2 linked regions of the Ketobacter alkanivorans genome follow. The main gene of each other region encodes a partner of the protein of the gene in region 2 in a complex. Links are inferred from orthologs where the notes say so. Each region holds a gene or a part of one and is shown on either strand. Other genes may lie near its edges. The genes, in order: Kalk_RS04870 and Kalk_RS17370.

What was found.
Region 1: the proteins of Kalk_RS17370 (region 2) and Kalk_RS04870 are in contact, whole or in part, in a crystal structure (PDB 1YFN), measured with the Escherichia coli proteins. The link is inferred for Ketobacter alkanivorans from one-to-one orthologs.

What each region holds. Positions count from the first base shown.
Region 1 is NZ_CP022684.1:1,149,040-1,156,116, forward strand. What follows is about bases 1,478-4,292. They hold Kalk_RS04870 (sigma-E factor negative regulatory protein), read right to left. Parts: upstream 3,317-4,292; coding sequence 2,639-3,316; downstream 1,478-2,638. Other genes in these bases: Kalk_RS04860 (SoxR reducing system RseC family protein), read right to left, coding at 1,478-1,618; Kalk_RS04865 (MucB/RseB C-terminal domain-containing protein), read right to left, coding at 1,661-2,635; rpoE (RNA polymerase sigma factor RpoE), read right to left, coding at 3,386-3,961; nadB (L-aspartate oxidase), read left to right, coding at 4,224-4,292. Also shown: lepA (translation elongation factor 4), read right to left, coding at 1-1,049; more of Kalk_RS04860, read right to left, coding at 1,160-1,477; more of nadB, read left to right, coding at 4,293-5,843; Kalk_RS04885 (FAD:protein FMN transferase), read right to left, coding at 5,840-6,700; Kalk_RS04890 (DUF3570 domain-containing protein), read right to left, coding at 6,740-7,077. UniProt on the Escherichia coli protein: An anti-sigma factor for extracytoplasmic function (ECF) sigma factor sigma-E (RpoE). ECF sigma factors are held in an inactive form by an anti-sigma factor until released by regulated intramembrane proteolysis (RIP).
Region 2 is NZ_CP022684.1:4,049,532-4,056,591, reverse strand. The notes cover bases 1,310-4,107. They hold Kalk_RS17370 (ClpXP protease specificity-enhancing factor), read right to left. Parts: upstream 3,006-4,107; coding sequence 2,613-3,005; downstream 1,310-2,612. Other genes in these bases: Kalk_RS17360 (cytochrome c1), read right to left, coding at 3,810-4,107; Kalk_RS17365 (glutathione S-transferase N-terminal domain-containing protein), read right to left, coding at 3,060-3,683; Kalk_RS17375 (phosphoheptose isomerase), read left to right, coding at 2,014-2,610; Kalk_RS17380 (YraN family protein), read left to right, coding at 1,560-1,946; Kalk_RS17385 (penicillin-binding protein activator), read left to right, coding at 1,310-1,618. Also shown: more of Kalk_RS17385, read left to right, coding at 1-1,309; more of Kalk_RS17360, read right to left, coding at 4,108-4,469; Kalk_RS17355 (cytochrome b), read right to left, coding at 4,469-5,719; petA (ubiquinol-cytochrome c reductase iron-sulfur subunit), read right to left, coding at 5,725-6,324; rpsI (30S ribosomal protein S9), read right to left, coding at 6,534-6,923; rplM (50S ribosomal protein L13), read right to left, coding at 6,932-7,060. UniProt on the Escherichia coli protein: Enhances recognition of ssrA-tagged proteins by the ClpX-ClpP protease; the ssrA degradation tag (AANDENYALAA) is added trans-translationally to proteins that are stalled on the ribosome, freeing the ribosome and targeting stalled peptides for degradation.

The sequences.
Region 1 (7,077 bases), 2.9 Mb from region 2 along the record:
TGGAGCATTCCCAAAAAGCCGCAACGAAACCCAAAGCCCAGCGCATCTGAGGTTTCTGGCTCATAGTGCAGAGACGCATCATTCAGGCTGAGCTTACCCAGCGCATCACGAAAATGCTCATAATCATCTGAACTGACGGGGAACAGCCCGGCATACACCTGGGGCTTGACCCGTTTGAAACCAGCCAGGCTCTCCACTTCAGGGGTTTTGGTATGGGTTAATGTGTCCCCCACAGGAGCGCCGTGAATGTCCTTGATTCCAGCCACCAGGAAGCCAACTTCACCGGCCTCCAGCACGTCTGTCTCTAGGCGTTTTGGCGTGAATACACCAACAGCATCCACTACGTGATCCCGGCCAGTGTGCTTGACCCGGATTTTCTCACCTTTACGAATACGGCCATTCAGCACGCGAATCAGCGAGACGACACCCAGGTAATTGTCGAACCAGGAATCGATGATCAAACACTGCAACTTGCCTTCCCGGTCGCCCTGCGGCGCAGGAATGGTGCGTACAAGGCGTTCCAGCAATTCGGGAACACCCATGCCGGTCTTGGCGCTCACCTGGGCCGCATCAACCGCCTCAATTCCGATGATCTCTTCTATTTCCTGGCACACCCGCTCCGGCTCGGCCTGGGGCAGGTCAATTTTATTGAGCACAGGCATAACTTCCAGCCCTTGCTCAATTGCCGTGTAACAGTTGGCGACAGACTGAGCTTCTACGCCCTGGCCAGCATCCACTACCAGCAAAGCACCTTCACAAGCGGACAACGAGCGGGATACCTCATAGGAGAAATCCACATGTCCGGGGGTATCGATAAAGTTAAGCTGAAACTTTTCCCCGCTTTTCGACTGGTAATACAGAGTAACGCTCTGGGCCTTGATGGTGATACCACGCTCGCGCTCAATATCCATGGAATCAAGCACTTGTGCTGCCATTTCTCGCTGAGTAAGGCCGCCACATTCCTGAATAAAACGGTCTGCCAGAGTGGACTTACCGTGGTCAATGTGGGCGATAATGGAAAAATTTCGAATGTGGCTGATGTCTGTCACGGGTGTGGTGTACTTCAAATAAGGGAATGATAGGGAAAAACTGCGGCAATTCTACCGATTTTCGGTCTACCTTGCACCAGCTGAATACAGATACGTTAAATGTCTGAAATTTATAGATTTAAAGAATCATGGTGAGGGCTGCCATAGACTCGACGCAACACGACTGGCTGATATCGATCATCATGCTGGTTTTGGTGGAAATGCCAGCGCAACAGGGCAAAACCCGCGCCCAGACCAGCCAGCCCCGCTACAGCCGTCACCAGATCCTGGGCACCGGCAGCGTCCGCTGCAAGGCCGAACACCATCATCATCAACAGGGGCATCAAATAGGCCAATAACGAGCTCTTTACCATGATTTCCTCCGGCACACCCACTATGACCTGATCCCCGACAGACACGCTAATGTCACACAGAGCCTGCATATGCACAGCGCTCTGCCCAAGTTTGGCCAGGGCGCTGTGCCCACACCCCGCCTTTGCGGAGCAACTGTCGCAGGCCGACTGGCGAATAGTCTCTACCCATGCCAGGCCGGAGTCTGTGGCCACTACTCGACCGTGTTCTTCTATCATGGTATCAAACCGAAATGAAACGCAGGGCTCAACTCTATCCAATCAGCGAGGCTGCGCCAAGGCTTTTACACTGGAGGCTATACGTTCAGCTGTAACCAGAGGAACCTCACCCACGACTGTCACCACCGCCCCAGACATACCCCGATTCACGGCTACAGTGGCCCCATGGGCACTGGTGGTATCCATAACCGGCTCTGATACTGGCTCGTGAAAGATGGTAAAGGATGCCAAGCCATCGGTATAAGCACGGATCGTAACCTGTCCCTGGCCTTCAAAACGCGCGACACGCTGCGACTCAACAAACCCCTCAGGCAGCCAGCCGGGTTCCCAATGGCGGGCTGGTGCCTCGCTTTGAGGGGATGCAGGAGAATACGCATCAGAACCGGGCCGAGCCGGTTGCGTCAATCCAGCACCTGGCTCAAAGTCAGCCTCAGTCAAAGGCTGCCCGATGACAATATCAACAAATTCAAACTGTTCCAGTGGCTCGCCTGCATCAGGCAAAGTTTGGCTGCGCAACAAAACACCCGTATCGCTATCAAGCCACAAACTGTAGCCATAACGATGGGCATCCAGGGGTGATAGATTCAAGCGCATTGCCTGACGCCCGGCTACCCGACTGGTTTCTGCCCGCTCGAAGCGATAATACCTGGAAAGTGACTGCAACCCCTGCTCCAAGGCGCTCCAACGGGGTACGGGGGATTTGAATGCCATGCCTGTGGATTTGGCCGGGTGCAGGCAGACCACATTACTGCCTCGCCTGATAATTTCAGCGGGCTCACCGTTCATGTGCACCACTCTTTCCCAGACTTCGCCATTGATAGGGGCGTGATAAACCGCCAGCGCGACCATCTGACCACCACTGACCAATACCGAATGACCGCTGAAACTGGATTCTTTCGCAACCGCAAGCATATCCTGGAGCCACGCTTCAGGGCTTTTATCAGCCGCTTCGGCCAAGGCCCAAGCAGGCATCCCCAAGGCCAACATTACGAGGACTGCCGCTTTCAACAACATCATGCCCTAGCGCTCCGCACTGACCTTCGAGGCCCCCTCTTTATGCGGTTTCACGGTAACAACTCTGGCATAGGGTGTGATTCCGGCTGCGGTATTGGCAGCGGCATTACTGGAATGGGAAAGCAGGTAATAATTAAGACGATCATCCAAGTCCGGGCTGTAACGTATCATCTCGGGCTGCATGACTCGGGCTGAGGCGGCCGGACCACTGGTCTGTGACACCGCCATAAATGGACTGCTGCCAGACGCCGTTACAGGAGACATAACGGTCGAGGAAGACGCCACACTGGGCCCCGTTGCCACCGCAGACGGGCCACCAGCAAAGTTCTGCCAACCCAGTATCACAGCCGCCGACACTGAAGCGGCGACCGCCACATTGGCAAAGGGTTTGGATAGGAAGGTAGCTGCACGGTACTTGCCTGAGTTTGATTGAGATAGCTTAGGTTCGCTTTCTATAGCCTGTTGCACCCGAGCAGATATATCGACATCCAACCAACCGTTGGCTCGGCCCGCAGTCTGGCCGCGCAACACAGCGCTAGTAAGCTGATAGCGGCTCCATTTACGACACAGTGCCTGATCCTGTTCGATATTGTTCAATACACGGCGCAGCTCAAGCTCGCTGACCTCACCATCCATCAAAGCCGAAAGCTCTTCAGCGCTTCTGTCCAGGTCTTTGTTTCCCATGCTCATAACCCTTTAACCTGTTTTAAACTTCATTCGTACTTTGTATGTACCTACCGATGCAACAAGGCATCAAACCTGCATCGCCTGGATACGCTTGTCGATGGCCTCTCGCCCCCTGAAAATACGGGAGCGGACAGTACCCACCGGGCAATCCATCACTTCGGCAATCTCTTCGTAACTAAGACCATCAAATTCACGCAATGTCACCGCTGTGCGTAAATCATCGGGTAATTCTCGTAATGCCTCATACACGACGCTCTCCAGCTGATCCCTCATCATTTCTTTCTCAGGATCGGCAGACTCATGCAAGGCATCACCACCGCTGTAGTATTCTGCGTCACTGACTTCCACATCGGTGTCCGGCGGCCTGCGCCCCTTAGACACCAGATGATTCTTGGCCGTGTTAACGGCAATGCGGTATATCCACGTATAAAACGCACTGTCACCGCGAAAACGATCCAGGGCCCGGTAGGCTTTGACAAAGGCATCCTGTGCCACGTCCATCGCCTCATCCTGATCCCTCACAAAGCGACTGATGACTGCCAGCACCTTGTGTTGATATTTCTTTACCAGTAAGTCAAAGGCGCGTTTATCGCCTTGCTGTACGCGCTCTACCAACAGCTGATCGGGATGACGCTCAGCCATCTATCCAAACTCCCCATATGGGCTTCCGACTACTTTTTCAGGAAGCATACATTCAGAGACACGTTATGGTTCGCAAAGTTCCCCTGCCACACAGAATCGGTCCCATATTTTTGTTAAACCAGGCATTATAACCCCCTCTAACGGGCTATACCGCAGAAGGACTATCACGCCTGTCGGCGTTCTGGCGTTATAATAGCCCTTTTCGCTGCCTTTCTGGCAGAAATGATAACTGTATTTGGCGGGGGCCTGCCGGAATTCTTTTATGACACGATTTAAGCACGACATTTTGATCATCGGCAGCGGTGCCGCAGGCCTTACGGCAGCCTTGCACCTGGCCCCATTCAGCAAAGTCGGCGTACTGAGTAAAGGCTCCCTGACTGCAGCCAACACGTTTTACGCCCAAGGCGGCGTGGCAGCAGTCTTGGATGAAGGCGACTCTGTAGAGGCTCACATCAATGACACCCTCATCGCCGGCGGTGGATTGTGCCGTGAAGAAGCCGTGCGTTTCACTGTAGAAAATGGCCCCGACGCCATCCGCTGGCTGATCCAGCAAGGGGTGGGGTTCAGCCGGGAAATACACCAGGATGGGCGCCGGGAATACCACTTAACCCGGGAGGGTGGCCACAGCCATCGACGCGTAATTCATGCTGCTGACGCCACCGGTTTTGCTATATCCAGCACGCTCATTGATAAAGTACAGCAGCAAGAAAATGTAAGCCTGTTCGAATCACGGGTAGCGATTGACCTGATCACCAGCCAGAAGCTGGGGTTACGGGGCAAACGGGTGTTTGGGGCCTATGTCTTGAATAACGAAACCCATGAAGTAGAAGTACACGAAGCGAAATTCGTATTGTTGGCCACAGGAGGCGCAAGCAAGGCCTATCTCTACACATCCAATCCGGATGTTGCCACCGGCGATGGCATTGCCATGGCCTGGCGAGCGGGCTGCCGGGTAGGCAACATGGAATTTAATCAGTTTCACCCAACCTGCCTGTATCACCCTGAAGCACGCTCATTTTTGATCACCGAAGCCATTCGCGGTGAAGGCGGCTTGCTGAAGCTGCCCAACGGCGAACGCTTCATGGATCGCTTTCATGACATGGGCGAGCTGGCCCCCCGCGATATCGTCGCCCGGGCCATCGACCATGAAATGAAACGTCTGGGCGTGGACTGCTTGTATCTGGATATCAGCCACAAACCCAAAGAGTTTATCAAAAGCCATTTCCCCACCGTGTATGATCGCTGCAAAAGCTTGGGCATAGACATATCACAAGAACCTATTCCAGTAGTACCGGCTGCTCACTACACCTGTGGCGGCGTGCTCACCAACCTGGACGGGCGCACCGATCTTGGTGGCCTTTATGCCATTGGAGAGACAGCGTTCACCGGGCTCCATGGTGCCAATCGCATGGCCAGCAATTCGTTGTTGGAATGTATGGTGTTTGCCATCTCAGCCAGCAAGGACATCCGCAACTTACTGAATCAAGCACCAGAGATCCCGGCTATTCCTGATTGGGATGAGAGCCAGGTAACCGATTCTGACGAAGCCGTTGTTATCTCGCACAACTGGGAGGAGCTACGCCGCTTTATGTGGGATTACGTCGGCATTGTGCGCACCGACAAACGCTTGCAGAGGGCCACTCACCGGGTAAATTTGTTGAAGCAGGAAATTCTGGAATATTACGGCAATTTCAAAGTGAACAACGATCTTATAGAGCTGCGTAACCTGCTGCAGATTGCTGAGCTGATTATTCGCTGTGCTTTGTCACGCAAAGAAAGTCGTGGGCTGCACTATACGTTAGATTACCCAGACACCATGCAAGAGGCCAAAGACACCCTGATTGTTCCCGGTAATTACGCCGCCGACGCCTGGGCCGACTAAAGATTACCCAACACCTCACCCTTCTGGTTCATGGCAAGCCATTTCACTCCTAGCTGATCCAACCAAGCTGGCCCATGCTCTCCATTGAGCATGGCCAGGGTACACGCAGTACCGGCCAGCAAACAGTGATCTGCCAGCACAGTCACCGCAACCAACCCACTAACAGGCCACCCCGTACGGGGATCCAGAATATGCCCGTAGCGCTTGCCGTTATGAACAATTGCCCGCTCATAGTCACCGCTGCTGGCAACTGCTCCTTGCAAAACAGACACTTCCGCCAATACCGCTTCCGGCAGGCGAGGATGACGCACACCCACCCGCCAAGGCCTTCCATCCAGATGGGGGCCGATCACTCGAACATCCCCCCCCAGCTCCACCAGCCCATGACGCACACCCAGCCGATGCGCCACTGCAGCTGCACAATCAGCCGCATACTCTTTAACGTAACCACCAAAGTCCAACTCCATCCCGGGCACAGAAAAGCGTAGACACGATTGCTGCCACTCCACATTATTCCACCCCACCAGCGGCAACAGTGCATCCAATTGCCTTTGCTCAGGTATGACGTTGCACTTAAAGTTCCATGCCCGCCTCAAAACACCGGATGTAATATCAAATAACCCATCACTTTCACAAAACAGCGTGTTGGCATAATCAAGCAACAACGATGTTTCTTCATCAACCTGTATCGGCTCACCATCATTCGCAGCACGATTGATTGCAGAGGCGATACTGTCATCTCTATAGCGTGAATATTTGCGTTCAAGCCTGACCACCTCCGCAATGACCTGATCCACGACTAAAGCTTTTGGCTCGGATGAATTCAGATACAAATGAACTGCGCAAGGCGACCCCATCGCTCGAAACTCTTTGTGCAGGTAATCCAGAATGCCCCCTTACAATCGATAATCAATACCCAGAGTCATCAATGTATAGCTGACCAAAGCAGGATTTGGAATCTCTACCGACTTGGCCCCATAGCGGCCATCGCTTTCGTACTGTTCCATTGAAAACACCAGACTGTATTTAGGTTGACGGTAGTTGACGCCTACCCCATAGGCCACTGCCCCAAACGGGGACAACCGATGATCAGATGACTGATATCCTGAGCGGCCTACGCTGTCGGTGCTCACATAGAAATCAGCCTGACTTTGGCTGTAGTAACGCAGGCTGGGTGAAACCCGCAAGGACTCCGTCAACGATTGATGCCAGGTGAACTTCAGCGTATGCGATC
Region 2 (7,060 bases):
GCCATTACAAGCAGAAGAGCTGTTGACCACAGACCGTATGGGGCTGCTTACTGCCGCCAACGAGCTGAGTGCTGAGCGCCTGAACGAGATCAGCTTGAAGCGCGCCACTGTATGGGAGTTTAACGGCAATTATTTGTCCGCCGCCCGGGAGCGGATCTTTGTTGCCCCGATGCTATCTGACGAGGCCAGCACCACTAACCACCAACGAATCTGGGGCGACCTGATCGCCATTCCAAACGATACGCTACAACAACTTTCCTCCACAGTGGCTGTGCCGGAGATTCAAGGTTGGCTGGAGCTGGCCTGGATCTACAAAGGCTTGCAAGACAACCTGGATCAGCAATTGAAACAACTCGATAACTGGCAACAACGCTTTCCCGGCCATCCAGCCGTTGCTCAACTGCCCGAAGCACTGCGAATTGTCCGCGAGCTGAGTGAAAACCAGCCCAAGCAAATTGCCCTCTTACTGCCCATGCAAGGCAAATACAAAGCAGCCGCCCAAGCCATTCTCAACGGCTTTATGAGCGCTCATTATGCAACGCAAACAAATGCAGCCGAAGGTGGCCCCACCATAAAAGTGTACGACACCAGCAACACCACTCTCTTTCAGCAGACTTACGACCAAGCTGTAACCGAGGGCGCCGAAATCATCATCGGCCCTCTCCAGAAGGAAAACCTGCGCGCACTGCTCACCAGCACCACCATGCTGCCGGTAACCACCATCGCACTGAACAAGGAGCAAGGCCAGTTTGAATCACCTGCCAATCTTTATCAGTTTGGACTGTCACCGGAAGACGACGCCGGCCAGCTAGCCGCCCATGCACTGCAAAAGCAATATCAGCAAGCCGCTGTTATGTTCCAAAACAACCCCTGGTGGGAACGAGCCTACCTGGAATTCGCACAGCAATGGCAGGCCGACAAGCGAGAAGTCACCAGCGCTACCAGCTTCGACGACCAAAGCAAAATGGCGGGTGCAATCAAGGAAATGCTGCTGGTTCAGCACAGTGAGCTGCGGGCCCAACAGCTAAAAGGAATCCTGGGGAAGCCCATCGAATTCCACCCCAGACGACGCCAGGACATAGACTTTATCTACTTGATATCAACACCAGAACAGGCCCGCCAGATCCGACCGCTGCTGGACTTTTACTATGCCGAAGAGATTCCTGTGCTGGCAGGCTCACAAATTTACAGCGGTAAAACCGACCCAAAGGCTGATCGTGATCTTAACGGCATCGAATTTTGCGATATACCTTGGCTGCTGGAAAAGCCCGACGCAATACAAAAAGCCCTTATGAAGGCCTGGCCAAAAGCGGATCACCGCTACTTTCGTTTGAACGCTATGGGCGTGGACGCATACCGATTACAATCCAGGCTACAACTTCTAACACAAATACCTGATGCCGGACTGTTTGGTGCCACCGGAAACCTGAGCATAGGCATCGACAACAAAGTCCACAGAGAACTAAGCTGGGCAGTGATGAAAGGCGGCCGCCCGACTCTAATCCCAAAAATCAGCGAAAGCGACCTCAAGAACAGCTCCAACACCCCAAAAGGGCTTCATGAACTCAACAACCGGCAAACCATTAACCGCCCGCAAGCAGGCGGGCAACCAGGCTGAGGAGCTTGCCAAAGAGTACCTCGCTCGCCACGGACTTGGCTTTTGCGAAAGCAATTTCCAATGCAAAACCGGGGAAATCGACCTGATCATGAAGGATGGGGAGATGCTGGTGTTTGTTGAAGTCCGATACCGGGCAGAAACCCGTCACGGCAGCCCATTGGATACCGTCACACCCTCAAAACAACGCAAGCTGATTCGCACTGCAAGCTACTTCCTGCAGCAGCATTTCGGCGATCGCTGGCCGCCCTGCCGTTTTGATGTAGTTGGCATCAGCGGAGAGCTGGATAACCAACCGCAAGTACAGTGGGTACCTTCTGCATTCTACTGAATCGGAATGTGTGGAAAATTACCCTATAATGGCAAACCTAAATTGCTCGCCGAACAAGGATCCAACCATGAATTTGCATGATCGCGTTACTGACATATTCGACGATCACCTGGTGACCCTGCATCGATGCCAGGAAGAGCTGCCAGCGACCATCGCCAGCGCCAGCGAACTCATGGTTCAGTGCCTGCTTAGCGATCGAAAAATCCTCACTTGCGGCAATGGCGGGTCAGCAAACATCGCACAGCAACTATCAAGCAAAATGCTGAATCGATTCGAACGGGAACGGCCCGCACTGCCAGCTATAGCCCTCTCCACCGATTCATCCACGATCACCTCCATTTCCAACGACTACAGCTACAACGAAATATTCTCCAAGCAAATTCGCGCGATCGGACACGAAGGAGACATACTGTTGGTGATCAGCAGCAGCGGAAATTCAGCCAGCATCGTCCAGGCTGTGCAGGCAGCCCATGACAGAGCCATGCAAGTGATCGCGCTCACCGGAAAGGACGGAGGAGACTGTGCTCGCTTGATGCTAAGCGATGATATTGAAATTCGGGTGCCATCCGAATCCACCCCCAGGGTGCAAGAAAGCCACATGACCATCATCCATGTGCTGTGCGATCTAATCGACCAGCAGATTTTCGGCACTGAGACCTATTAAAACTATTTAACCACCTTCAAAGATGGCTTACCGGAGGGCTTCGTTGGGGCTTCATCCTCCCCTCCCGCTCCATCCGGCGGCGGAATCTCATCCTCATCAAAGAACATACCCTTGCCATTTTCCTTGGCGTAGATGGCAAGAATCGAGCCCACCGGCACGTGCAAGCTGCGGGCTTTACCGCCAAATCGGGCAGAAAATTCCACCTCATCATTACCCATGTGCAAATTGCGAATGGCTGATGGTGTAAGGTTAAGAATAATTTTGCCTTCACTCACAAATTCATTCGGCACTTGAACCAAGGGATAGGAAGCGTTAACCAGCAAATAAGGAGTCAACTGGTTGTCCAATATCCACTCATAGACTGCACGAATAAAATAAGGGCGGCTGGGGGTCATCAACACTCTCGCAGGGATTGCCTCCGGCCATGCCGGAGGCGGAAGGTATTTATTCTAGAGGCGCAATTCACGTTCGGCATCAGACAAGCTGGCCTGGAACGATTCACGGGCGAACAAGCGATCGGCATAAGAAAGCAAATTGCCACACTTGGACTTCTGCAGCTCAATACCCATGGCGGGCAAACGCCACAAAATTGGAGCAACCACACAGTCCACCAGAGTGAAATCGTCACTCATGAAAAATGGCTTTTCCGAGAAAATACCATCAATGGCTACCAGGTTTTCCCCAAAATCCTTACGGTACTTGGTTAAGACCGCTTCCTTATCAGTTCCATTCATTAGCGCGTCAACCGCTTCACACCAGTCTCGATGAATACGATGCATCAACAAACGACTGCGTGCACGCTCCACAGGGTAAACCGGCAACAGCGGCGGATGAGGAAAACGCTCATCCAAGTATTCCATCATGATGTTGGGCTCATACAAGGTAAGCTCGCGATCCACCAATGTGGGCAGCTCGTTGTATGGATTCAATGTTGCTAAATCTTCAGGTTTCTCGGCGGGATCCACATCCAGCACATCAACCGCCACCCCTTTTTCCGCCAACACAATGCGGACTCGGTGACTGTAATGATCATTACCATCGGAGAAAAAAGTCATCGAAGAACGTTTAGCAATGACACCCATGTAATTTCACTCCAGCGCAGTATTCAAAATTGTGAGTTGCAAACAGGCTGCAACATAAACGGCGAAGGGGCGGAAGCTACCTGATAGCCAACCGCCCCACGCCAATCCCATCCCTGATTAGTGAATATCTTTCCAGTATTCCCTGTTCAGGAAGTATACCGGGATAAAGAGAATCACCAGGAAAATCAGAACGTAAACGCCAATCCGCTCACGCTCAGCTCGAACAGGTTCAGACATGTAGACCATGTAGTTGGTCAGGTCGGCCATTGCCTCTTCAAACTTATCTTCGCCCAACTCCGCTTCCATATTGGACAGCACATGCGGCATACCCACATCGGGGAAGATGTGGTTGTTAACGCCCCAGGGGCGGGAGTCATCGGGATAGAAGTTAGTGAGGTAGGAATAAACCCAATCAGCACCACGAATACGGGCTACCAGCGTCAGATCAGGCGGGTTTGTACCGAACCACTTCTTGGCCAGGTCACCCGGAATAGCAGACAGCATGGTCTCACCAATTTTATCCGTGGTGAACATCAGATTATCTTTCATGATCTGTGCAGGGATGTCCAGATCCGTTGATACCCGCTCATACCGCATATACTGGGCAGAATGACAACCCATGCAGTTGTTCACGAAAATCTGTGCACCGCGCTGCAATGACACTTTGTCATCCATATTGATTGGCGCATGCACAAGATACTCATTGTGGCCACCGCCGGCCGCCTGAGCCAGCACCGGTAAACACAGCAATACTAGTACAGAGATAAACTTATTCATCAGTGTGCCATCCTTACGCGCTCAGGAACGGGTTTGCAGGTTTCTTTGGTTGTCCAGAACGGCATCAATATGAAGTATGCAAAATAGAATGCCGTACCGATCTGACCCAAAACTCGATATGTCATCTCAAAGGGCAGGAACTCAACGTGAACGTCCGGCGCTTTAACACCACACACGCCCAGCAGCACAAAGAACACTACGAACAGCGCCAGCATTACTTTGCTGATCCAACCCTTGTAGCGGATGGACTTAACAGGGCTGCGATCCAGCCAGGGCAACACAAACAGCACCGCGATCGACGCACCCATTGCTACTACCCCCAGCAACTTATCAGGAATGGCTCGCAAGATTGCGTAGAACGGCGTGAAATACCATACCGGGGCAATATGATCCGGCGTCTTCAAGGGGTTTGCTGGCTCGAAGTTGGGCTTTTCAAGGAAATAGCCGCCGCCATCCGGGAAGAAGAACACCACAGTCAGGAACACAAACAGGAACACAACCACACCCACCAGATCATGCACACTGTAGTAAGGGTGGAAAGGGATGCCGTCCAGAGGTACGCCGTTTTCGTCTTTCAGCTTTTTGATTTCGATGCCGTCTGGGTTGTTGGAACCCACTTCATGCAGAGCAATAATATGTAGAACGACCAACGCCAGGATCACGATAGGCAGTGCCACTACGTGAAGTGCGAAGAATCGGTTCAGGGTAATGCCAGAAATCAGGAAGTCGCCCCGAATCCACTCGGTAAGAGCGTCACCCACCACAGGGATGGCACCAAACAGGGAGATGATTACCTGGGCACCCCAGTAGGACATCTGCCCCCAAGGCAGCAGATAGCCCATGAAACCTTCAGCCATCAGCGCCAGATAGATGGTCATACCAAAGATCCACACCAGCTCCCTTGGCGCACGGTATGAACCGTACATCATGCCTCGGAACATGTGCAGATAGACCACTACGAAGAAGGCGGACGCGCCTGTGGAGTGCAGGTAACGCAGCAACCAGCCATAGTCTACGTCACGCATCATATTCAATTCGACAGAAGCAAAGGCGCCTTCGCCGGAAGGATTATACAGCATGGTCAGCCAGATGCCGGTCAGCAGCTGGTTAACCAGCACCAGCATGGCCAGCGAGCCGAAGAAATACCACATGTTAAAGTTCTTAGGAGCATAGTATTTGCTCATATGATCTTCGAACATTTTGGTCGCAGGGAAGCGGGCGTCAACCCAGCCCATTACGCTATTAAACATACTCATCAGGCAGCCTCCCCGTCTTCACCGATTTTAATCAGAGTGTCACTCATGTAGTAGTAAGGTGGCACTTCCAGGTTAAGAGGTGCGGGTACCGCCTTGAATACTCGGCCAGAGAAGTCGAATTTGGAGCCATGACAGGGGCAAAAGAAACCGCCCTTCCAATCTGCACCCAAGTCAGCCGGGGCGACCTCAGGGCGATACAGAGGAGAACAACCCAAGTGCGTGCACAGGCCTACCAGCACTACAATATCACTGTGATCCTGACGGGAGCGCGTATCAGGGGATACATATTCAGGTTGCTTGGATTCGGCGGATTGTGGATCGCGCAACTTGTCTTCCACTGCATCGAGGCTGGCCATTGCCTCTTTGGAACGACGCAGAATCCAGACTGGCTTGCCGCGCCACTCAACGGTCATACGCTGACCCACTTCCAGCTTGCTGATGTCAGCGACCACAGGTGCTCCGGCATTCTTCGCCTTGGCACTGGGGTTCCAGGACTTCACAAAAGGTACGGCAGCACCAACGGCACCCACTGCACCTACTGCTGAAGTGGCTCCAATCAGGAAGCGTCGCCGCCCCTCATTTACGCCTTCAGTACTCATTCAGTTTCTCTCCCCGATAACATTAAGAAGCAAGCTGCCTTTTTATGGGCGCACCAACCCCTAACCATAATTTTAAACGCGCAAATAGTAATGAAATTGCAAGGGAGATACAAGGAAAGCTTTAGACAGATCGGCAACTTAGAATCAGGAACGCAAAAGCGCCCGAAGATAACTTCGGGCGCTTTTGACTGCACAAAACGTAAAAAATATTAACGTTTTGAGAATTGAGGACGCTTACGCGCTTTACGCAGACCCACTTTCTTACGCTCAACTTCACGAGCATCACGGGTTACGAAGCCTGCTTTACGCAGAGCAGCACGCAGAGTTTCATCATATTCCATCAGGGCGCGGGTAATACCGTGACGAATCGCGCCAGCTTGACCGCTGCCGCCACCACCCTTAACGGTGACAAAAACATCAAATTTATCAGTAGCTTCCACCAACTCTAGTGGCTGACGAACAACCATTCGAGCAGTTTCACGACCAAAATACTTATCCAGATCGCGACCATTGATGGAGATATTGCCTGAACCAGCTTTCAAAAATACTCGAGCTGCTGCAGTTTTACGACGGCCTGTACCGTAATTAGTATCCACTATTCCGCCCCTTACAGTGCCAGTTCTTTAGGTTGCTGTGCAGCATGAGGATGCTCGGAGCCAGCATAAACTTTCAGCTTGCCCAACATCGCGCGACCCAGCGGGTTACGCGGCATCATGCCCTTCACAGCGGCTTCGAT